Regions from separate parts of the Bacillus sp. GB_SG_008 genome, predicted to be linked through region 2. Evidence: riboswitches for the same ligand, from Rfam matches in the RefSeq annotation. Region 2 holds a riboswitch; each other region holds the start of a gene.

Region 1 (8,574 bases), on a different contig from region 2:
GCGAACATTTTCCAACCAGGAAAAGGCGTGGATATGTCACAGTTACAAAAAACAGATATTTCTAAGTATACAGCGACAACAGAACAAGTACAGCACCATTCATTTGCTGATACGTTCGTAAATATTGTTCCAACGAATATTATGGAGTCATTGGCAAAAGGTGATATGCTTCCAATTATTTTCTTCTCTGTATTATTTGGTTTAGGAGTAGCTGCCATTGGAGAAAGAGGAAAGCCAGTTCTGAATTTCTTCCAGGGTGTAGCAGATTCAATGTTTTGGGTGACAAATCAAGTAATGAAATTTGCGCCGTTTGGTGTATTTGCGTTAATTGGCGTAACGGTTTCTAAGTTTGGTGTAGCGTCATTAATCCCATTAGGTAAGTTAGTTATTGTTGTTTATGGAGCAATGATTTTCTTCGTTGTTGTTGTATTAGGTATTACAGCAAAAATATTTGGAATTAATATTTTTCAATTCTTTAAGATTTTAAAAGACGAGCTTATTTTAGCGTATTCTACAGCAAGCTCAGAGACGGTTCTACCAAAGATTATGGAAAAGATGGAGCGTTTCGGTTGTCCGAAAGCCATTACATCTTTCGTTATTCCGACAGGTTATTCATTTAACTTAGATGGTTCAACATTATATCAAGCAATTGCCGCTCTTTTCTTAGCGCAAATGTATGGTATTCACTTATCAATTTCAGAGCAAATTACATTGCTTCTTGTATTAATGGTTACTTCAAAAGGTATTGCAGGTGTACCAGGCGTATCATTCGTTGTATTATTAGCAACGCTTCATACAGTAGGTATTCCGGCTGAAGGTTTAGCGTTTATCGCTGGTATTGACCGTATTTTAGATATGGCACGTACAGCAGTAAACGTAGTAGGTAACTCATTAGCTGCAGTTGTTATGTCTAAATGGGAAGGTCAATATGACGAAGAAAAAGGACAAGCTTATTTGAAGGAGATTTCAGAGAAGCAAGCAGCTTAAATTACAACAAAACCCTCACGTTATACGTGAGGGCTTTTCTATATGAAATTACTGTATTTAGTGGTAAACGAATTAGGCGTGGCCTGTATCGAACGAAAGAAAACAAATTATTAAACGCAGATGTGAATGGTTCCTATAACATCTTAAAAAAAGCAGTTCCAAAGGCGTTTGCCGATGGAATAGAGGGGTTGTGCCATCAGGCAGCTGTGTCAACTCCACTCGTGTTAAGCATCTTTTGAAGGTGATACACGAGAAACCCCCACTTCAAGATCCGAAGGAGATAAGTGGCGGGAGTTTTCATGGTTTTCAATTTTAGAAACAGAAATTTTGAAAATAAAAGATATTATTTAATTGCATGGAATGTTTGATTCATTCGTAACTTTTTATAAATATCAAAAAAATACCAACTATTTTGATAGAAATAATATTTGACATTTTCTTTTGCAGCGAGTAAAGTAATAAAGGATTGATTTACACAAAATATAATATGAAACCTTCTTATCAAGAGAGGCGGAGGGACTGGCCCTACGATGCCTCGGCAGCGGACTCATATAGAGTGCTGTGCCAAATCCAGCAAGCGATATGCTTGATAGATGAGAAGAGTGTTTCTTATATGATATATAAGACCTCTTCTCTTTAGAAGAGGTCTTTTTCGCTCTTGTGAAGGAAAGGTTTAGAAATAGGAGAGGATATTACTTTGGAACAAACAAAAGGAAATGGATGGGCATTATTGCCACTTGGTATATTTTTAGCACTATTTATTGGTTCTGGTGTGATTACAGGAGATTTTTATAAGTTACCAATCGTAGTTGCTATTTTAATTGCAGTTGCTATCGCGTTAGTAATGAATAGAAAAGAAAACTTTACGACAAAGGTTGAACGTTTTGCTAAAGGGGCTGGCAATCCAGATATCATGATTATGGTATTAATCTTTGTATTAGCAGGTGCATTTTCTGAAACAGCAAAAGGTATGGGCGCTGTTGAAGCAACCGTAAACTTAGCCCTTACTATTTTTCCGCAAAGCTTGTTAGTTGCTGGACTGTTTATTATTGGTGCGTTTATTTCATTAGCGATGGGAACGTCAATGGGTACAATTGCAGCATTGGGGCCAATTGCAGTAGGAATTAGTGGGCAAACGGATATTTCTATGGCACTTGCTATGGCGACAGTTGTTGGCGGAGCAATGTTTGGTGACAATTTATCTTTTATTTCAGATACGACAATTGCTGCGGTGCGTACACAAGGAACGGAAATGAAAGATAAATTTAAAACAAACTTCTTGATTGTATTACCGGCTGCCATTATTACGACTATACTTTTAATCGTTCTTACGTTAGGAACTCATACAAATATGACGGCACATGCGTTTAACTGGGTGAAAATTTTGCCGTATGCAGGGGTGTTAATTACAGCGCTGCTTGGATGTAACGTACTAGTTGTATTAACTGGAGGAACAGTGTTTGCTGGTATCATTGGCATGTTAGATGGAAGCTACACATTAGCAAGTTTCTTTAAAAGTATTACAGTAGGAATTAATGGTATGATGGAGATGGTATTATTAGCGATTTTAATCGGTGGAATGGTTGAAATTATCCAATATAACGGCGGTATTCAGTATTTAATGAATATACTAACGCGTAATATTCGTTCGAAAAAAGGTGCAGAATTTGGAATTGCTGGTCTTGTAAGTATGACAAATATGTGCACAGCAAATAATACAATTTCTATTATTTTCACGGGTCCACTAGCAAAGAATGTTGCAGATCAATACAATATTGATCCGAAAAAATCTGCGAGCCTGTTAGATTTATTTTCTTGTAGCGTGCAAGGGTTAATCCCGTACGGTGCACAAATGTTAACAGCGGCAGGATTTGCTTCGCTTTCACCAGTTGAGTTATTACCGTATTCATTTTATCCAATGTTAGTTGCGGTTTGCGGTATTATTTCAATTGTAATTAATTTTCCGCGTCTTTCACCTATAGCTAAGAAAAAGGAATATGAAAAAACAGCATAATGAAAAAGAGGATGTCTTGTATAAGGCATCCTCTTTTGTTTTGAATATAACGACTAATTTCATCTCACTTTAAATATAGGTCTGATGATGAATAGGACTTAAGTCTGAGAAGAAAACGGTTCTTAAGCTCGTTATAGAAAAATGAAAAAATAGTTAAGATAAGAGTATCAAATCGAAGGGAGGCAAGCACAAGATGAAACAGTTTCTAGCGTTTATCGCAGCCGGTATTTTAGCTTTAATTGCTCTTGGAAGTCTTGCTGGTATTATAGGATTTGCAATTGGAGCAGGGATTGTGTATTGGAGCTACAAGTCATTTGTGCGAGCACGATCATTTTTTGGAAAGTTAGCTTGGGGTATTGTCGGTTTAGTTGGCTTGTCAATCGGCCTTTCTAATTCACCAGCATTAATCGGTATCGTAGCATTAGTCGTTCTATATTATGGATACCGCGAATGGAAAAAAGAAAAAGTTGTAGTAGAGTCTGCTTCAGAAGGTTCTAAACCATATAGCAATTTTGAAGATGAATGGAACAAATTAATGAAAAATAACTAATATTAAACAACTAAAATAATAAAGTAGAAGAGAGGAAGATTTAAAATGAAACAATCATTATTCGGACGTGTACGCGAGGCAATACTTGCAGATCTTCATAATGTGTTAGACGAGAAAGAAAGAAAAAACCCAATTGCGATGTTAAATCAATATTTACGTGATAGCGAACGTGAGGTAACAAAAATTGAAAAGTTAATTGAGCGTCATAAAACATTAAAATCTAATTTTGCTCGTGAGCTTGAGCAGGCGCGTTATTTCGTAAATAAGAGATCCAAGCAAGCTGTAATTGCGCAAGAAGCAGGAGAAATGCAATTGCAAGAACGTGCATTAGAAGAAGTCGCATATTACGAAGGGCGAGTAGCTCGCTTAGAAGAAATGTATGCAGGTGTTATGGAACAAATTGATGAATTAGAGCGTCGCCTTTCTGAAATGAAAAATAAATTAAAAGAAATGAATGCAAAACGTATGGAATTAATGGCACGTGAAAATATGGCACATGCGAACCGTCGCATGAATACGGCTCTGCATAAAATGGATGAAAATAACCCATTTTTACGCTTTGAAGAAATTGAAAATCACATTCTTGATTTAGAGCTTCGCATCAATGAAGATCATGAACGTGACACATTTGATATGAAGATTGCAAAGCTTGAGCGCGAAATGAAGGAGAAAAAAGAAGTATCTATAACAAAAGAATCAGTAAAATAATTGTAGTACATTATAAAACAAGCTTATGATATAGTGATAGAAGAAAAGGTGTTGGAATGCAATACCTTTTTCTTCTGTTTATCCCGCATTAACGGGCAGTAAAACCCCTACCTCAAGATTCAAAGAGAGACGAGGAAGATAGGTGGGGATAACTGCCCGTAAAAGCCCGATTGGTTCAACTAACTATCAGTGGGGGATGAAAAAACCTCCACTGATGGAAGTTTCACTTTACATATGACAAAGAAAGGGGAGCTGAGATGAAGAAACAATTTTCGAAAACACAATTTGTAGGAATGCTCCTCATTATATTTGGATTTGGTCTTGTTCTTGATATGATTCTCGGACATTTTGAGCCGGGTGCCCTTATTTTTGCTTTTATTATGATTATGTTTGGAAGGAATTATCGAAAAAAGAACCGATATGTGAGAGGAAATGTGCTTTTATTTGTCGGAGGACTCATTTTCGTATTTTTCCTGTTTTCATCAGCAGCCTTCGTGCTTGTTCTATTTGCTTGTTTAGCTTTCGTTGGTTATCAGCTTGTGCAAGGTCAGCAGAAGTCAAAAATGGTACAGGTCGAAATTAAGGAAAAAGGATATATAAATGAAGAAAAACAAATCTATCGAACAGAACCGTATCTTAAGAATATAATGGTTGGTAACGTACGAATAATGGATCATATTTATGAGTTAGAAGATATTAATGTTCAGTATGGAATCGGTGATGTTGAAATTGATTTAACAACAGCTATGATTCCAGAAGGAGAAACCGTCATTGTTATTCGTGGTGTTATTGGTAATATTCGTTTGTATGTTCCATACGATATTGAACTATCTTTAAATCATTCTGTTATTATTGGAAAAGTTTTGCTTCCTAATCATGAAGAAACAGGTTTTAATCGCAATGTAACATTCAAAACAGAACACTATAATGAGGCTCCTAGGCGTATTAAAATTATTTCTTCGCTTATCGTAGGCGATACGGAAGTGAGGAAAGTATAATGAAAAGGCAAAAGAATATTTCATGGATGTATATTCGCTACTCTATGTTATCTGCTAGTAGTATTGCATTCATTTGTACCATCGTATATGTATGGAAAAGTGGGCAATCTGTATATGATTTATTATGGAAAGAATCGATTGCTTCTGTTCCAGTTGGATTGTTTCTTATCTGCATGAGTCTTCTCATTGGTGGAGTTGTTGGGTATGCGATTGGTTATTATATGCAGCAGCGTATTCAAGGTTTAACGACTTTTTTATTTGAAGTAGAACGAGGGAATTTCCCGAAAGATGCTTCGTTTACTGCAGAAGATGAATTTCATGAAGTGGAGCGAAAGGTAATTGTACTTGCTAGGAGATTAGAGGAGCAAGCAGGATTATTTCAAAAAGTAACGAATGAACGAGCGCATTGGAATGAAGAAATGAGACAAAAGGTTATTTCAGAAGAGAGGCATCGTTTAGCTAGGGAGCTTCATGATTCTGTAAGTCAACAACTCTTCGCTATGTCAATGATGATGGCAGCAATTAATGAGCAAACTGCTAATATATCAGAAACTACTCAAAAACAATTACAACTTGTTGAAAATATGGTTGTAAATGCACAATCAGAAATGAGAGCATTGCTCCTTCATTTACGTCCTGTTCAATTAGAAGGTAAAAAATTAACAGAAGGTATTGAAGAATTATTAACGGAGCTTTCAAGAAAACAACATATGAAGATTGAATGGTTGATTGAGCCAATTCAATTGAAAAAAGGTGTAGAAGATCACTTATTCCGTATTGTACAGGAAGCGTTGTCAAATACACTGCGACATGCACAAGCAAAGAAAACAGAAGTAAGGCTGCGTCAAATTGATGAATATGCAATTTTAAAAATTATTGATGACGGCGTAGGTTTTGAAGTAGGCGTCAATAAAGCTGGATCATACGGTCTTCGTTCCATGCAAGAACGTGTCCATGAAATTGGCGGAACTTTAAAGGTATTAAGCTTTCCGAATAAAGGAACGCAAATTGAGGTGAAAGTGCCGATTCTTATAGATAGAGAGGAGGAACAGCATGATTAAAGTATTGCTCGTTGATGATCATGAAATGGTTCGGATGGGTGTATCTGCTTATTTATCAACTCAGCCGGATATTGAAGTTGTAGGAGAAGCAGAAAACGGAAGAAAAGGTTCAGAATTAGCATTATCATTAAAACCAGATATTATTTTAATGGATCTTGTTATGGATGAAATGGATGGTGTCGAGGCAACGCGTGCGATTATTCAAGAATGGCCGGAAGCGAAAATTGTTGTTGTAACAAGTTTCTTAGACGATGAAAAACTGTATCCAGTCATTGAAGCCGGTGCAACTAGTTATTTATTAAAAACATCAAGAGCAAGTGATATAGCAGATGCAGTGCGGGCAACGTACGATGGAGAAACAGTGCTTGAACCGAAAGTTACCGGGAAAATGATGTCACGTATGCGTCAAAAGAAAGAACAGCTGCTACACGAAGAATTAACAGAGCGAGAGTTTGAAATCTTATTATTAATTGCACAAGGAAAGAGTAATCAAGAAATTGCAGATGAGCTATTCATTGCTTTAAAAACAGTAAAGACGCATGTAAGTAATATTTTAAATAAATTACATGTAAGTGATCGTACGCAAGCGGTTATTTATGCGTTTCGCCACCAGCTTACAAAATAAAAAAGGCCGTAGAAACGCCTTTTTATTTTGCATTGTTTAGTGTTATGTTTACTTGTTTAGAAGATTCTGTGAGAGAATATCCAATATATAGTAAGGGTGATTCAATTCTTTCTGTATATAAAGGTAGATATTTTTAACATATTTTTCATGATGTTAATCCAATTTTTGAATATGATTGGATTGAATGCTTTCTAAAGATGGAGTAGAACGAATGTAATTTGCGAATGCTTCTTGATCTGTCGGGCCTTCAACGCGATTTCGTCCCTTTTGGAAAATTGTAAATTTATCGCCTCCGTTTGCCAGAAAAGAATTTACTACGACAGAGTATGTCGCATCATCTTCGAGTGGTTCCCCATTTTCTAGTGTAATTGATACTAACTTATTTTCTTTCCATGTGTAACGAATTCCAGATACTTGTAACATACGTATTTCATCAGTCCATTGTTCATGCAGTGCACTTCGAATTTCTCTACCCGTTAGATCCATTTTAATGAGTTTATTTTCAAAAGGTTGAATGAGAAAGGTATTTTCCCATGTAATGGAACCAGCTGGTAAATCATGACGGATACTACCTGGATTGACGAATGCAATGTCAGCCTGCATAGCTTGACGTTGAGATGCAGCAAGAAGAGCACCAAGGTCTGTTTCCCCGTTTCTATTTTGATCTCGTGTCAGCTTGTGTACGCTTTTTCCAAGTATTTGCTCGGTTAATGGGGCTATCTTTGTTTGATAGCTCTGTAGCCATGTTTGGATGATTGGATTAGGTTGTATTTGATTATGATAAGTAGGAATAATCTTTGCTGATTTTTTTGTAATATCTTTCGTTTTGCGATTAATTGTGAGCTGCACATTTGCAAAAGCTCTTCCGTAAGAATACCCTTCAACGAGTAGTTTTCCATTAACATATCCATTCATATAAGAATGATTATGTCCACCAAATAATACATCTACATCATCGTCAACTTTGCTTGCTAAATCAGCAAGTGGCCCGTAGGTAATTCCGCCTGTTGTCTTGCCAGCTACATGAGCAAGAACGATAATTGCATGGATGTCTTTTTGCTGTAATTCTCGTACGTACTTTTGAACAGCAGTAGCTTCATCTAAAAAAGTGACCGCTGAAATATCATTGTGCATAGTAAGAAAAGGTGTATCTTTTGTAACGATGCCAATAAAAGCAATGGGAATACCATTGATCCACTTAATCGCATATGGTGGAAATAGAGGTTCATTTGTGTTAGTATCTACTACATTTGCACAAACGTAAGGAAAAGAGCTACCTGGAAACATACCTGTTTTTGGATGAAAACCCCCATCAATAAGTCGCTTTAGTTCGTCTATACCTTCGTCAAATTCATGATTACCAACTGTTCCGACATCAAATTTCAGCATATTTAAAAATTCTATTGTTGGCTCATCTTGAAAGAGAGCAGAAATGGGAGGACTTCCACCAACCATATCACCGGCATGAACAAGTAAGGTATGAGGGAATTGTTCTTTATATGATTTGATATAAGAGGCTATATAATCGGCGCGGCCAGCAGGTTGTCCGTGTAGCATTGTAGTTGTATTGATTTGTCCGTGCAAATCATTTAATCCGATTATTTGCACATGTATTTCGGAAGGTTTTGAAG
Region 2 (8,574 bases):
ATGTGAAACAAATGCGACAAAAGCGCTATTTACACTGGACGCTCATTTATTTTAGTCTTGCTATTTTGTTTGGTATAGTTCCACTTACATACGAATGGCGTATTCTTTTTTTTGCAATATATATGATTCCATTATTTTTTGTAAACATTTTTTTTGCTCGTCAAAAGAATGAACGAGCATTACTGAATGATGTTAGTGCTATTATCGTTTTTTGTATTGGCGGAATGATCAGTTATTATTTCACAATGAAAACAATTGATGAAACAGCATGGCTAATCGCACTTGTTTCATTTTTATACTTTATGGGAAGTACGTTCTATGTGAAAACGATGATTCGAGAAAAGAAAAATCCAACATATCGTTGGATTTCATGGGGATACCATTTATCACTTGTAGTCGGTACGTTCATTGTGTCTCCTTGGTTTGTCATTGCTTTTATTCCAAGTTGCATTCGCGCTATTGTGTTATATGGTAAAAAAGTAACTGTTCTAAAAGTTGGTGTGTGGGAAATCGTCAATTCAGTTTATTTTTTCATTGCTACTACAGTATTATTTCGATTTAAGGGTTGATATTAAGTTAATGAATAAAAAGTAAGCACGATTCATACGTGCTTACTTTTTATTGTTGGGAATTTTTTAGCCCGTATTAACGGGCAGTAGGCCCCCCAAGTGATGGAAGTTTCACTTTATTCTTGAGATAAAATATCTGCTGTACTATCGCACTGTTGCAACGCATGTTGAACAGCTTGTATAGATTGTTCAATACGTTGACGATTATCTGATTTCTCGACTGTTTGCAAGGCGTTTTGTAAACAGTTTTTTGCTTCATGTAAAGCTTGGCAAGAATCTTGAACATGACCACGTGCATTTTTTTGCATGATTGCACCTCCTTTGGTCTATACATTTGTAGTATGAGCAAAACGAAACAAAATATAATAGTTTTCTAAAAAATAAATCCTGATTATTCTTATAAGAATTGACTTTTTTGGTTATATTCATTATAGTAAGAGATAAAGTGAATATTTTCTTATCCAGAGAGGTGGAGGGACTGGCCCGATGAAACCCAGCAACCGCAATGCAGGTGCTAATTCCAGCAGAACAGTTTTGTTCTGAAAGATAAGAAGGAAGAGATATGTTCCGCTTCTTCTTATCGAAGAGGTTTTTTTATTGTTAAAAAACCGATAATGAAAGATGGACAACGAGAAGAAAGGAGTGGACATAGCTTTGACAATTGAAAAATATATTACATTGCGAAGTGCAATTTACGAATATATGGAAGAACAAGAAGAGCCGATTACGTTATTGGATATTCAAGAGTATATTGCTTCTGAACATAAAGGGAAATTTGCGAAAAAGATGCTTCAGCAATTTTATTTACTGCGGTTACTCGATGAACTAAAACTGGATGGAAAAATTACTTTAGCAGAGACACACAAATATATAGTTAATAAGGGGATTTACTACATAGTAAAAGAGAAAAGAGGGAGTTGATCTCTCTTTTTTTATGTTATAATTTATTTGAAAATTCACTTATTTTCGAGGTATGTAGATAAAAAGACTGTACTATGCAGTCTTTTTATAAGGAAATGGTGCTGAGTGTGTAGTGTTCAAAAATTAAATGTGCCCCGAAAGATGGGCGTTCTCGGCTAACAAATAAAAAAGACACCATCGCCGAATAGGTGTCATTGTTTTTGCCGAAGGGACTTGCCCTTTGACATGTATTAGAATAGCATGTGGGCCCACGAAAAGTCAAAAGGGAATTAATGGAAAGGTGTTGTTTGCAATGAATATATTGATTGTATACGCGCATCCAAACCCATCAAGTTTCAACGCTGCTATTTTGAAACATGTGGAACAAGGATTACAAAAAACAAATCACTCTGTAACCGTACTTGATTTGTATAAGGAACATTTTAATCCTGTTTTAACCTTTAACGAGACAAAAAAGAGAAGAGATTTAGCGCATGAGGAAGAAACGGAGAAATATAGGAAACTAGTAGCAGAGGCAGATTACTTCATTTTTATTTATCCAATTTGGTGGTGGGGTATGCCGGCAATATTAAAGGGATTTATTGACCGAGTATTAGTTTCAGGTTTTGCTTACAAATATGAAGGGATCATGCCTAAAGGATTGCTCGCAGGAAAACAAGCATGGGTGATTTATACACTAGATTCTCCTTTATGGTATGTAGCTCTTTTATACCGATCAGCTGAATGGATTGTGATGAAGAAAGGAATATTGCACTTTTGCGGGATACGTAACATAAAGCGTTCTGTATTTCAATCTGTGAAAAATAGTAAACAAGAAAAAAGAGAGAAATGGCTGCAAAAGATATATGAAAAGGCAGCGGAATTATGAAAAATAGGGAACAAATTTATAAAATTATGAATGTATGTAAAAGAGAAGATGATTTGTTTTATTCTTACCTTTCTTGTTTATTTAGGTTAAAAGAGAATAGCAAGCAATTTTCTAAAGTTAAACAAGAAGTGCGGGAAGAATATCTTATAAGGGGTATTTGTGAGAGAGAAGTAGACATTTTAGTAGAGCAAAATAAACAGGTTGCAGATTTATATATACCTAAGTTGCTCCGATGGGAATTTTTACAGGCAAATGTCCATTATATAGAAGACTTGTGTTCGATGGTATTTCAGTTAGAACCTTTGTGTTTCTCAGAAGAACAATGGGAAAATATAATTACGATTATAGAGAAAGAGCTGCCATAAGACAGCTCTTTTTGTAACAAAAACTTCGAAAATTAAAGCCTAATTGGAGGTTCTTTTTTGTAAGTGTTTTGCAATTTGTAAATACATATCACTATATGCGGATTGTATTTCTCCGTTATGATTAGCATTTGATGAAAAATGAACGATAACCATATTTGCAGTTGGATCGATATATAATCGTTGTCCATAACTCCCAAGTACTTCGAAGGCATCATGTTCATTATGGGGAATCCACCATTGATTATGATAAGAATATGCTTCACCATCTCCAACTGGCAGTTCGTATTTTTTAATATTCTTAATTTCATCAATGATAGAAGAAGAAATAATTTGCTTTCCGTCATATACGCCATTGTCCACAATCATTTTTCCGAACCTTGCCATATCTCGAGCGGTTGCATTTAAGCCCGCGCTGGCCTGTTCCACTCCTGTTTCGTCAACAACATAATAAGCATCCTCTTCAGCTCCAAGTTGTGACCAAAAACGTTCACTTACCATGTCTGCTAGGGATTTTCCTGTCACAGTACGAATCACCCATCCAAGCGTTTCGGCGGAACCGTTATCATATGAAAAATTCTCTCCAGGAGCAGCAGTTTCGTTTGCTTCTAGTAACATGTCATAAATTTTTAACGGTCCATCATAGTTTTTGCCACGAGGAAGAAGATTACTCGCTAAATATAATTGTGCATCTTGATTAGCTAATCCAGCTTGTTTAAAGCCATGAGTTGGGTATTCTACTGAAACCTGCATATCTAGTAGTTGCTGAATTGTTGCCTTTCCAAATGGTGTTCCTTGTAATTCTTTTACGTAAGTTTCTGCAGTTATATCGGGTTGTAGCTTTCCTTCTTCAATGAGTGTGCTAATGAGAAACCCAGTAAATACTTTTGCTAACGAAGCCATACCATGTGGTTCATTTTCTTTATATCCATCAAAATACCGTTCATATACAACTTTATCATCGTGTAGGACAATAAAAGCATCTGTTTTGTATTTTTCTAATAATTGAAGAACAGTCGTATTATCATTATTTTCATCTGTAATATGTAAATCATCTAAATTTTCCAAGTTAGTTGGAAGGGGAGATACATAATTTTGATTTTTAGCGACAACTTTTGTGGAAGCAAATTCTCGCATATGTGAATACGACCAACGAAGATATGGATCATTTAACCAGTTTTTTTTCGTTACTGTTTGTTTTGAGGAAAACTCTTTATTTTGTTTGAATAACGTAAAGCTCATACCGGTTAATATAAATAAAAAAAGAAAAACGATTAAAATTAGAGGGGATTTTTTGAATCTCATAACAAGCCTCCTTATGCTTTCATTATAAGGTATAAGTTTCTTAATGAGCAAAAAAAAGAGAGTAAACATAGAAGTTTACTCTCTTTTTTTGCTCATTAAGCAGATAATTTTCCTTGTGTTGTTTGCTTTTTGAACTTTTGTTTTCGCCCGTGCAGAAAATAATAAATAAGTAATGTAAATGCAACGATAATAGAAGAAATAAAATACATATTATGATAGCTTGAATGTGCTGCGATAATACCTAGTACGAAAGATCCGATACCCATACCTGTATCAAAAAATGAGAAATAAGTAGCTGTTGCAGATCCGCGTCGATGGTGCGGAGCGGCACTAACTGCAATTGTTTGGAAGCTCGGAATTAAGGTTCCGTATCCTATACCGATAAGTACACCGGCAGCAAGTAACCAAAATGGCGTTTGCGCTTGACTTAAAGTGAACATTCCAATCATAAATATCATAATAGAGGGATAAATGAGAACATTTTCTCCGAATCGATCAAATATTTTACCTGAAAATGGACGAGAAATAACAACTACAATTGCATATACGACAAAGAAATAACTTGCAATATCAGCCATGCCAAGTTCCTTTGCATAAACCGGGATAAATGAAAGGATACCGCTATAGGAAAAGGAAAGTACGCAGCCTGTGATAGCAATTGGAATTGTTGAAGGCTCGATTAAATCTTTCCATTGCATATGTTTCTTTTCTTTCTTTACAGTTGTTTTTTCGTCAGGAATATTTACTAGTAGTCCGCATAGAAAAGCAAGCATAGAAAATATAGAACAAACAATGAATAAAACTGTAAACGAAAATTTAGAAATGATAGTTAATCCTAAAAAAGGACCAATAACCATTGGTAAACTCATAAATACTCCATAATAACCAAGTGCTTCACCGCGTCGATGGGCCGGGGCTACATCTGTTACGATTGTACCAGTAGCTGTCGTTGCCATCCCAAATCCGATACCATGTAAGAAGCGCAAAGCTAGTAATAAAAATAAACTTTGAGCACCAAAATACATTACTGTTGCAGCTAAAAAGAGTGAAAGAGAGATAAATAAAATTTTCTTTCTTCCTAAATCATCGAGCCATTTACCTGTAAATGGTCGGCATAGTACAGAAGAAATTAGAAACACTGTTGCAACAAGACCCATTTCTCCAGGTTTTCCATTTAGTCCGTCGATGACATATATGGGTAAGGTTGTCATGAGCATATAAAATGTTAAAAAGAGAAATAGACTACTCAAACATGTTCCGATGAAGTCTTTCGCCCAAAGTCTTTGACTTTTCATAGTCATCCCTCCAATTTCTAATCTAGATTACGAATTACTTTTTGTAGTACGTGAAAAGCACGACGAAGTTCTTCATCGTTGATATCTTGCAGTGCTTTTTCCTCAAATGAGTCTACCTCTTCCTGCCACATTGGAATCATTACTAGTGCTGTTTCTGATAAAGAAATGAGCTTCTCGCGTCGATCCGTTCCTTCTTTTCTAGTGATCCAGCCCATCGATTCCATGCGTGTTAAAGTGCGAGTCATTGTTGGTGATTCAACGTTTAAATATTGGCATAGTTCAGTTTGTGTGCAAGGTCCAGTCTGATGCAATCTGAAGATTACAGCCCACTGTGCACTGTATAAACCAGTTGGAGAAACACGTTCATTAAACTTTTTGGAAAATTTCCGAGAAGTTTGACTGACGACGTGAAAAAAATGTTGTTTTTCGTCCATATATTTCTTCCTTCCTAATTAGTTGCCTAGCTAACTATATCCCTTTTTTTCTGAATTGTCTAGTAGTCTGTGCGCCACGCTTATGTTAAAAGTACGTTAATTTTTAGATTGAGAACGTATATTCCGTATGGTATTATAAAGTTGAGAATTTTCTGTCTTTTAAATTATGTGTTATTGATAATTTTGAGGGGGAAAGAGGATGATTAAACCTACAATTATGAAGTCAGTAGTATTATCAAATGGCGAAACAATTGCCTATCAAGAAGTGGGAAGTGGAACAGAAGTATTAGTGCTTATTCACGGGAATATGACATCTTCACAGCATTGGGATTTAGTTATAGAACAGTTACAAGATTCTTATCATATTTTTGCTCTTGATTTACGTGGTTTTGGCTTTTCAACTTACCATCAGCCTATAGATTCATTAAACGATTTTGCGCAAGATGTAAAGCTGTTTGTGGATGAATTGCAATTGAAAGATTTTTCATTGGTAGGATGGTCAATGGGTGGAGGAGTTGCAATGCAGTTTGTTGCTTCTTATCCGATGGATGTGAAAAAACTCATACTAGTTGAATCTGTAGGGATGAAAGGATATCCGATTTTTAAGAAGGATATAAACGGTCAGCCAATTGTTTCAAACTTATTGAAAACAAAAGAAGAAATTTCGCAAGATCCTGTTCAAATTGTACCTGTTGTGGAAGCTTTAAAACAAATGAATAAGCAATATTATCGCACTATATGGAATTTGCTTATCTACACTAAGCATCAACCTGATCCAGAACGGTATGAAAAATATCTTGATGATATGTTAACGCAGCGTAATTTTATTGATGTAAATTATGCGCTTGTAACATTCAATATATCAGATGAACATAATGGAGTTGTAGCTGGGAATGGGAATATTAATCGCATTCAAGTACCAACATTAGTTCTCCAAGGTGATCGTGATTATGTTGTTCCAAAAGCGGTTGGTGAAGAGCTAGCAAAGCATCTGCCAAATGCAAAATTAGTCGTGCTAAAAGATTGTGGACATTCTCCTTTTATTGATTGTCTAGGGGTATTTATAAATGAAACGATTACGTTTTTGGAAAGGTAGTAAATGGTTCCTATCCACTTCCTTTTATGAATAAATAACATATAATGTAGAGTTACGGTTTCTAAAAGGAGAAGTATTATGGATGTTTTTTATATTGAACCAGTTGTATTTATATCGCCAAATGTTCCAAGAGCATCTGTTTACCCATCTATTCGTTATGGAGCTGTGCATATGCAGCCTTTGTTAAATGGAACTAATATGCATATTCAGAAATTATATTTTCAAACATTCCCTCCAGTATATGGAACGAAGTATTATGTAATCTATTCGAATCCAGTACAAGGTGTAGTTGTGCAGCAACCCGCTGTGTATACCCAAAATTTGAAATCATTTTCAAATCATATGCAGAAATATGTGAAAGCTCAAATATGGAACGGCTGAGAGCTAGAAGTTTGGACTTCTAGCTTAATTTTTGTGTAAATTGAGAGTATACGATTTATGAATAAAACAGCTATAATAAAGGATGTGAGTTCAAAGAGGGAGCGTAATAAAATGGGGAGAAGGTATACATTTTGGGTTATGATTGGAATTGTTGCAATATCTGGACTTTCACAAGGTATGTTGTTGCCGGCAATTGCAATGATTTTTGAGAAGGAAGGGATTAGCTCAAGTTTTAATGGTATTCATGCTACGGCATTATATATTGGCATTCTTGTTATTTCACCTTGGCTTGAGAAACCGATGCAAAAGTTTGGGATGAAGCCTCTTATTGTAATTGGGGGCTTTATTGTTGTTGGAGCACTATTTTTATTTACACAAACATTTTCTTTTTGGGTGTGGTTTGTTCTTCGTTTTTTAGTTGGAGTAGGAGATCATATGCTTCATGTTGGGACGCAAACATGGATTACAACGACTGCAAGTCCGCATAAAGTAGGAAAACAGGTTTCCATTTACGGAGCATTTTTCGGTATCGGTTTTGCAATCGGACCATACCTAGCAAGTACAGTACAATATGGTATTACAACTCCGTTTATTGTATCGACAGTTCTTTGTTTAATAGGCTGGTTATTATTGATTCCGACGCAAAATACATTCCCGGATCAAGGTGAAGTGAATCAAGAAAGTGAATCTTCTTTGCAGCGCTATAAACAAGTGTTGATGATTGGCTGGATTGCACTGCTTGCACCATTAGCTTATGGTGCATTGGAAGCGATGCTTAATAGTAATTTGCCTGTATATGCAATGCGGAAAGGTTGGTCAGTTGAACAAATTTCATTTTTATTACCAGCGTTTGCTATTGGTGGAATTGTTACGCAAATTCCACTTGGTATGCTTAGCGATCGATTTGGAAGGGAGCGTATTCTAACATGGTCGTTTAGCATTAGTACATTGATTTTTCTATTAGCAGCTGTATTTGATGAGTATTATGGGTTTGTATTTGCGTTTATGTTAATTGGGGGTATGGTCATTGGATCATGTTTTTCACTGGGGCTCGGTTATATGACAGATTTATTACCAAGGCACTTACTACCAGCAGGAAACATTTTGTGCGGAATTGCTTTTAGTGTCGGAAGCATTACGGGTCCTGTATTAGGTGGACTGTTTATAGAGAAAATACAGTATACAAGCTTTTTTCTTGCTGTTATGATCGTCATGGCAGTTATATCGATTATTTATATGACATATATGAGAAGTCAATCAATGGTAAGGAAAGTAGAAAGTAGGTAAAACAATGACAAAACAATTAAAAAAGAAAAAATTTGAAGTATTACCAGATGAAACAA
Region 3 (6,176 bases), on a different contig from region 2:
ATACTCCAATATAGATTTTGTTTTGCTAACCCTTCAAATATGAACATAACAGAAATTGGTAAAATTATTGTAAGTACCCCTATCCAACGAAGAAGGTAAAAATCAATAATAATTAAAACTAAGAATATAATTCCGGCCAAAATAAAACTTTGCGATCCTGACAATTGGATAATCGGTATCCCCATCCATTTATCAACAAACTTAATTAATACAAGTAATAGAATTGGAATCATAACCATTACATATATAATACTAAACTCTATTAATTTGCTTTTAAAAGAAGACATTTTTAATGCAACAACCGTTATTATAATAGAAAGAAGTAAAATGATTGGATACCCAATTAAATCTACATTTGAAATCGTTAGATGATGATTGGGATTACTAAATAAAATGCTATTCAATATCCAATACCCACCAATACTAACAATTGAAGTAACGAGAGATTTTATATTTTCCCTTTTATCAACTTCCATCTCTTCAGCCAATTCTTCTGCATATTCTTTCGGTGAGTCTCCAAAAATATCCGTTACCGTCTTTCCTCCTTTTTCTCCTTCTATTAAATGAAGCTCAGCGTCTTCTAAAAAGTTATTTATATCATCTTCTTTTATTCCTTTTGTTAATAAATATACTTTCATATCAATCAAAAACTTTTTACCTTCTTTAGAAACGTTCATATGTAACCTCCTCGTCTAGATTACTTATTTTTGATTTCCTTTCATTGTTTCAGCGTTAGGAATACAGACTTTATCGTCTGCTTTCCTTTCCCTCTAACAACCGCTGCACACTACTTTGCATCGCTTCCCACCTTTCCATGAAATCATCTAATGCATCTTCACCTTTTTCTGTTAATGTATAATATTTTCGCTTTGGACCAGATGGTGACTCCTTCATCGTACTCGTAATCAATCCTTCTTTTTGCATACGAATTAATAACGGATAAATACTTCCTTCACTTGCCATTGTAAAACCGTACTGTGCCAGTTTTTCACTCATTTCGTATCCGTATATTTCTCCTTCAGAAATAATAGCAAGCAAGCATCCTTCTAAAATACCCTTTAGCATTTGACTCGTCGACATTATTCAAATCCTCCTTCTATCTTGTTTTACAAGATAGATAAGTATAAGTATCTTGCTTTACCAAGTAGTATAACAAACAGTATTTTGCTTTACAAGATAGCTTAAGCATTTTTTCCAAAAGATTGCAGGATTTCCATCCTTATTTCTCTAAATAGAGCAATAGAGTTAACTATATTCATGAAAGGGATGGAATAAAAAATGTTTATAAATCGCGTTGTATTTTTAACAGGTGCCGCAAGCGGAATTGGATACGAAATGGGAAAAGCCTTTGCAAAAGAAGGCGCAACTGTAATGATTACAGATCGTTTAGAGAACAAGGCACAAGAGGCGGCGAAACAATTACAGAACGAAGGATATAAAGTATTTGGAATGCAATGTGATGTGACAGTAGAACAAGAGATTATACAAGCTATTTCTGAAACAGTTGCACGTTTTGGTTCACTTGATATATTAATTAATAACGCAGGTATGCAATATGTTTCTCCAATTGAAGATTTTCCAACTGAAAAATTTGAAATGCTTATTAAGATTATGCAAATTGCACCGTTTGTTGCGATAAAACATGCTTTTCCTATTATGAAAAAACAAAAATACGGACGCATCATTAATATAGCTTCTATTAATGGTCTTGTTGGTTTTGCTGGCAAATCTGCATATAACAGTGCCAAACACGGGGTAATTGGGCTCACAAAAGTAGCAGCATTAGAAGGTGCCGAGTGTAATATTACAGTAAATGCACTTTGTCCCGGCTACGTTGATACGCCTCTTGTTCGCAACCAACTTCAAGATTTAGCGATAACAAGAGATGTCCCGCTTGAACATGTATTAGAGGATGTCATTTACCCGCTTGTACCACAAAAAAGATTGCTTAGCGTGGAGGAAATTTCAGACTACGCCTTATTTTTAGCAAGTGAGAAAGCAAAAGGCATTACAGGACAAGCTGTTGTCATTGATGGTGGTTATACCGCACAGTAAAGTTCAGCAAATTTTTTCTTCTATTTAAATATATACAAAAATGGATTGTGCCTTTACCACACAATCCGTTTTCATCACATATTTTATCCCGCTACTTTTGGGCAGTAAGACCCCCACGAAAGCGAAGAAGATAGGCGGGGCTCTTACTGCCCCTAAGAACCCGGTTGATTCAACTAACTATCAGTGGGGGATGAAGTCCCCCACACTGATGAAAGTTTCACTTTATTTTGGAGCTTCATATCTTTGCATCTGCTTTGGTAACTTCTCAATCGCGACAATAACGCTATCTAACTTACTTTCAATTCTATGCAGTAAGTATAGCGTAACAACAATTGGAAAGCCAACATTGCCAATAACCGATATCCATTCCTCCATAGTCTCTCCTCCCTTCTTATTATAAGTAAGAGAGACTCCAAAAAAGTGGTAAATAAAAACAAGCTAAATCATTTTTGTTTTTCCGAATATCTTTGCGATTTTCACTTTATAATCCCTTTGCACCTCTAATAAAACAATACTTTTCTAAACATCTTCAATTGTAGTTAATGCCTTATATTCAACAATAGTCGGCAACTTCGTTTAATTCAAAAGAGCGATGGAATCTCCCTTCCAACTAATAGAACGAGGTACTGCTATGCTTATACTCACGCTTTTACTTCCTTCCCCAAAACAATAGAATCAAATAATATATGGAACAAACGAGCATCTGCATTTTCTGTTTTATGTAGAAGTAATTTTCTTCCTAACCGTAATGCATGCCTTTTTGCTTGTAATCGTGTTTCTTTATGAGAAATCTCATCTAAATCTGCAACATGCGCTAATCCAATTGTACGGCGAATGACCTCACATCCTGCAAATCCAACTGCATCAATGAAAATATTGTTCAGTACAATTGGTAGCCATTGCTTTTCTCTCGTATACGGTTCTACGCCTTCGAGCATCCATAACCTTGTAAATGTTTCTACGAAAACACTCCATGTTTGCTCAATATGATAAAATAATACGCTGCGTTTGTTTTCTTCACGCGACAGTGCATTTAATAATAAATTCGCAATAAATTGACCTAGATCAAACCCTAACGGACCAAATGTCGCAAATTCTGGATCAATCACTTTCGTTTCTGAAGATGATGAAAATATACTTCCAGTATGTAAATCACCGTGAATTAATGCTTCTTTTCGCGTCAAAAATTTATACTTACACTGCGCTACTTGTAGCTTCAAATTTTTATCACACCAAAGTTCGTCAACAACATCTTGTAATTCTTCTTCATACTCATTTGTTTCATAGTTTGCAAATGGATCAGTAAATACAAGATTCTCTGTAATTTTACATAAATCAGGGTTTACAAACTGACTATCTAGCACTCTTTTTTCTTCTGCTTGTAATCCAAAATCGGATGTGTAAAAAAGAACATGAGCTAAAAAACGCCCGATATGTTTGGATAATAGTGGATAGTCTTCCCCGTTTATCAATCCTTTTCTCGTTATCGTTAAAGCTGATAAATCTTCTATAGCACTAATCGCTAATGTTTCATCGTGCCCATATACTTTCGGTACATACTCTGGTACGTATTTTGCAAAAATTTGCAATGCATCACTTTCAATGGTTGCACGGCGTAAAGATAGCGGCCAACTTTCTCCTACTACCTTTGCGTATGGAAGAGCTTGCTTAAGAATCAATCCCTTCTTCCCATCACGTAAACGAAACACATAATTTAAATTCCCATCACCAATTTCTTCACAAGTGACAACTGCCTTTTCTGAAAAATAACCATGTTCTTTCGCATATGTAACGGCTGTTTCTTCTGTTAATTGTTTGTATCCCATTTTGATTCCCCCTAAATGTATTCGGGTTTTTCATCATAAAAAAACCCCTTTCGATGACGAAAGAGGTTTGAAGATTCACTTCTCCCCTCTTATCTATCAGAAAGTTTTTCTTTCTGTTGGAATTAGCACCGTGCCTTACTAGGCGCGAACTGTGCGCCCCATTTCACAATGGTATTACGGTCGGTTGCTGGGTTTCATCGGGCCAAATCCCTCCACCTGCTCTTGATAAGAGTATATAGTTGTCTGAATTTTTCAGTTTCTGTTGTTGACTATACCAAGAATAAAAATTACTTGTCAATACTTTTTTACTTATACAATTCTGAACGGCGATCAAAAAAAACAGGAATCCCTTTACGAACTTCAGCAACCTTCTTTACATCTAACGTTCCATGCAAAATCATTTCTGTTTCATCTGCCTCATTGACGACTTCTCCCCAAGGATCAATAATAAGCGAATGCCCTGCAAATACATTATTTAGATCACGTCCGGCACGATTGCACGCTACAACATAACATTGATTTTCAATTGCCCTTGCTTGAAGTAATAACCGCCAATGCGCTAAGCGAACAAGTGGCCACTCTGCTACAACAAATAATACCGTTGACCCGTGTGCAGCATGAACACGTATCCATTCTGGAAAACGAATATCATAGCAAATTGTTCCTGCGCACGGTATATCCTCTAATAGAAAATGCCCAGTTTCATTTCCAGCAATTAAATATTTATGCTCATCCATCAGTTGAAACAAATGAACTTTACTATATTCAGCCACAATTTCTCCGCTTCGATTACTAATATACATTGTATTTGTAACACCTTTCTCTGTTTGCTTAGCAATCGATCCTCCAACAATATTTACACAATTTTGCTTACTCCACTTCGATAATAGTTGTTTCGTGTATTCCCCATCTGGATCAGCAATTTCAGCAAGTCGACCTAAGTCATAACCTGTTGTCCATAGCTCTGGTAATACAATAACATCTGGCTTTTCCTTCATTGCTTCGTTTATTTTTTTCTCAGCGTGTTCTATATTTTTCTCTACATCACCAAAAGTGATATCCATTTGAATACAAGCAATTTTCATTGATTTCTCCCTACTCCCTTTTATTTTTTTCCTTTACAAAAAGTTGAAAAGATTATATCATTTGTCACTATAATTGCAACAATTTTCAAAAGAGGTGGAAAGTATGAAACATTTTCAACCTTCTGAGGTATTAACATCACTACCAACACAATTTTTTGCTACGCTTGTCACAAAAGTCAACAAAGCCGTGCAAGCTGGTCATGATGTTATTAACTTAGGACAAGGAAATCCAGATCAGCCAACGCCAGCGCATATCGTAGCAGCGCTACAGCGTGCAGCAGAACAACCAATTCATCATAAATATCCGCCATTTCGCGGGCATGAAAGCTTAAAAGAAGCTGTCGCTACGTTTTATGAGCGTGAATACGATGTACAGTTAAATCCCAAAACCGAAGTAGCTGTTTTATTTGGCGGAAAAGCTGGATTAGTTGAATTACCGCTTTGTTTTACAAATCCAGGCGATACAATTCTCGTTCCTGATCCTGGCTATCCAGATTATTTATCAGGTGTTGCCTTAGCGAAAGCAGAACTTGCAACAATGCCATTATTAGCAGAAAATCATTTTTTACCTGATTATACAAAGATTGATAAACAAACTGCTGAACAAGCAAAATTAATGTTTTTAAACTATCCGAACAATCCAACAGGAGCCATTGCAACAACAAAATTCTTCGAGGAAACTATATCGTTTGCAAACAAACATGACATTTTAGTTTGTCATGATTTCGCGTATGGTGCCATTGGTTTTGATACTAAAAAGCCAATTAGTTTCTTACAAGTTGATGGAGCAAAAGATGTTGGCATTGAAATTTATACGTTATCAAAAACATATAATATGGCAGGATGGCGCATTGCATTTGCCGTTGGTAATGAAAGTGTCATCGAAACGATCAACTTATTACAAGATCATATGTACGTCAGTATTTTTGGTGCCGTGCAAGAAGCTGCTTGCGAAGCTTTATTAAGTCCGCAAACTTGCGTAGATGAACTAGTAGAACGCTATGAATCTCGAAGAAATGCTTTCATTACAGCTTGTCGTTCTATCGGCTGGAATGCAGTTGCACCAAAAGGCTCTTTTTTCGCATGGCTTCCTGTTCCAGATGGATATACGTCAGAGCAATTTGCTGATGTACTATTAACACAAGCACACGTTGCCGTCGCACCGGGTATCGGATTTGGTGAACACGGAGAAGGTTATATTCGCGTTGGT

Evidence for each region. A riboswitch is a leader RNA that binds a small molecule or an ion and turns the genes downstream of it on or off. The one in region 2 is predicted to bind S-adenosylmethionine.
Region 1: it holds a riboswitch for S-adenosylmethionine, as region 2 does, so the genes downstream of both, ACTDJC_RS09325 (Na+/H+ antiporter NhaC family protein) here and ACTDJC_RS15670 (hypothetical protein) in region 2, are expected to answer to the same signal.
Region 3: it holds a riboswitch for S-adenosylmethionine, as region 2 does, so the genes downstream of both, mtnK (S-methyl-5-thioribose kinase) here and ACTDJC_RS15670 (hypothetical protein) in region 2, are expected to answer to the same signal.

What each region holds. Positions count from the first base shown of each region.
Region 1 covers NZ_JBPZSK010000003.1:304,039-312,612, reverse strand. Annotated here, with positions in the region: gene gltP (glutamate/aspartate:proton symporter GltP) at 1-987, shown strand, start outside; SAM riboswitch class I at 1,483-1,587, shown strand; gene ACTDJC_RS09325 (Na+/H+ antiporter NhaC family protein) at 1,685-3,001, shown strand; gene ACTDJC_RS09320 (lmo0954 family membrane protein) at 3,195-3,551, shown strand; gene ACTDJC_RS09315 (PspA/IM30 family protein) at 3,597-4,259, shown strand; gene liaF (cell wall-active antibiotics response protein LiaF) at 4,517-5,257, shown strand; gene ACTDJC_RS09305 (sensor histidine kinase) at 5,257-6,318, shown strand; gene ACTDJC_RS09300 (response regulator) at 6,311-6,943, shown strand; gene ACTDJC_RS09295 (bifunctional metallophosphatase/5'-nucleotidase) at 7,097-8,574, opposite strand, start outside; gene ACTDJC_RS09290 (hypothetical protein) at 8,574-8,574, shown strand, end outside.
Region 2 covers NZ_JBPZSK010000005.1:378,282-386,855, forward strand. Annotated here, with positions in the region: gene ACTDJC_RS15660 (YwiC-like family protein) at 1-569, shown strand, start outside; gene ACTDJC_RS15665 (hypothetical protein) at 686-877, opposite strand; SAM riboswitch class I at 1,024-1,122, shown strand; gene ACTDJC_RS15670 (hypothetical protein) at 1,224-1,490, shown strand; gene ACTDJC_RS15675 (NAD(P)H-dependent oxidoreductase) at 1,783-2,358, shown strand; gene ACTDJC_RS15680 (hypothetical protein) at 2,355-2,723, shown strand; gene ACTDJC_RS15685 (serine hydrolase domain-containing protein) at 2,763-4,025, opposite strand; gene ACTDJC_RS15690 (MFS transporter) at 4,121-5,320, opposite strand; gene ACTDJC_RS15695 (MarR family winged helix-turn-helix transcriptional regulator) at 5,338-5,754, opposite strand; gene phaZ (intracellular short-chain-length polyhydroxyalkanoate depolymerase) at 5,954-6,850, shown strand; gene ACTDJC_RS15705 (hypothetical protein) at 6,929-7,231, shown strand; gene ACTDJC_RS15710 (MFS transporter) at 7,343-8,518, shown strand; gene ACTDJC_RS15715 (NETI motif-containing protein) at 8,523-8,574, shown strand, end outside.
Region 3 covers NZ_JBPZSK010000001.1:704,601-710,776, reverse strand. Annotated here, with positions in the region: gene ACTDJC_RS03645 (DUF1129 domain-containing protein) at 1-677, opposite strand, end outside; gene ACTDJC_RS03640 (PadR family transcriptional regulator) at 748-1,080, opposite strand; gene ACTDJC_RS03635 (3-hydroxybutyrate dehydrogenase) at 1,279-2,055, shown strand; gene ACTDJC_RS03630 (YvrJ family protein) at 2,278-2,430, opposite strand; gene mtnK (S-methyl-5-thioribose kinase) at 2,697-3,881, opposite strand; SAM riboswitch class I at 3,968-4,113, opposite strand; gene ACTDJC_RS03620 (carbon-nitrogen family hydrolase) at 4,187-4,966, opposite strand; gene ACTDJC_RS03615 (pyridoxal phosphate-dependent aminotransferase) at 5,070-6,176, shown strand, end outside.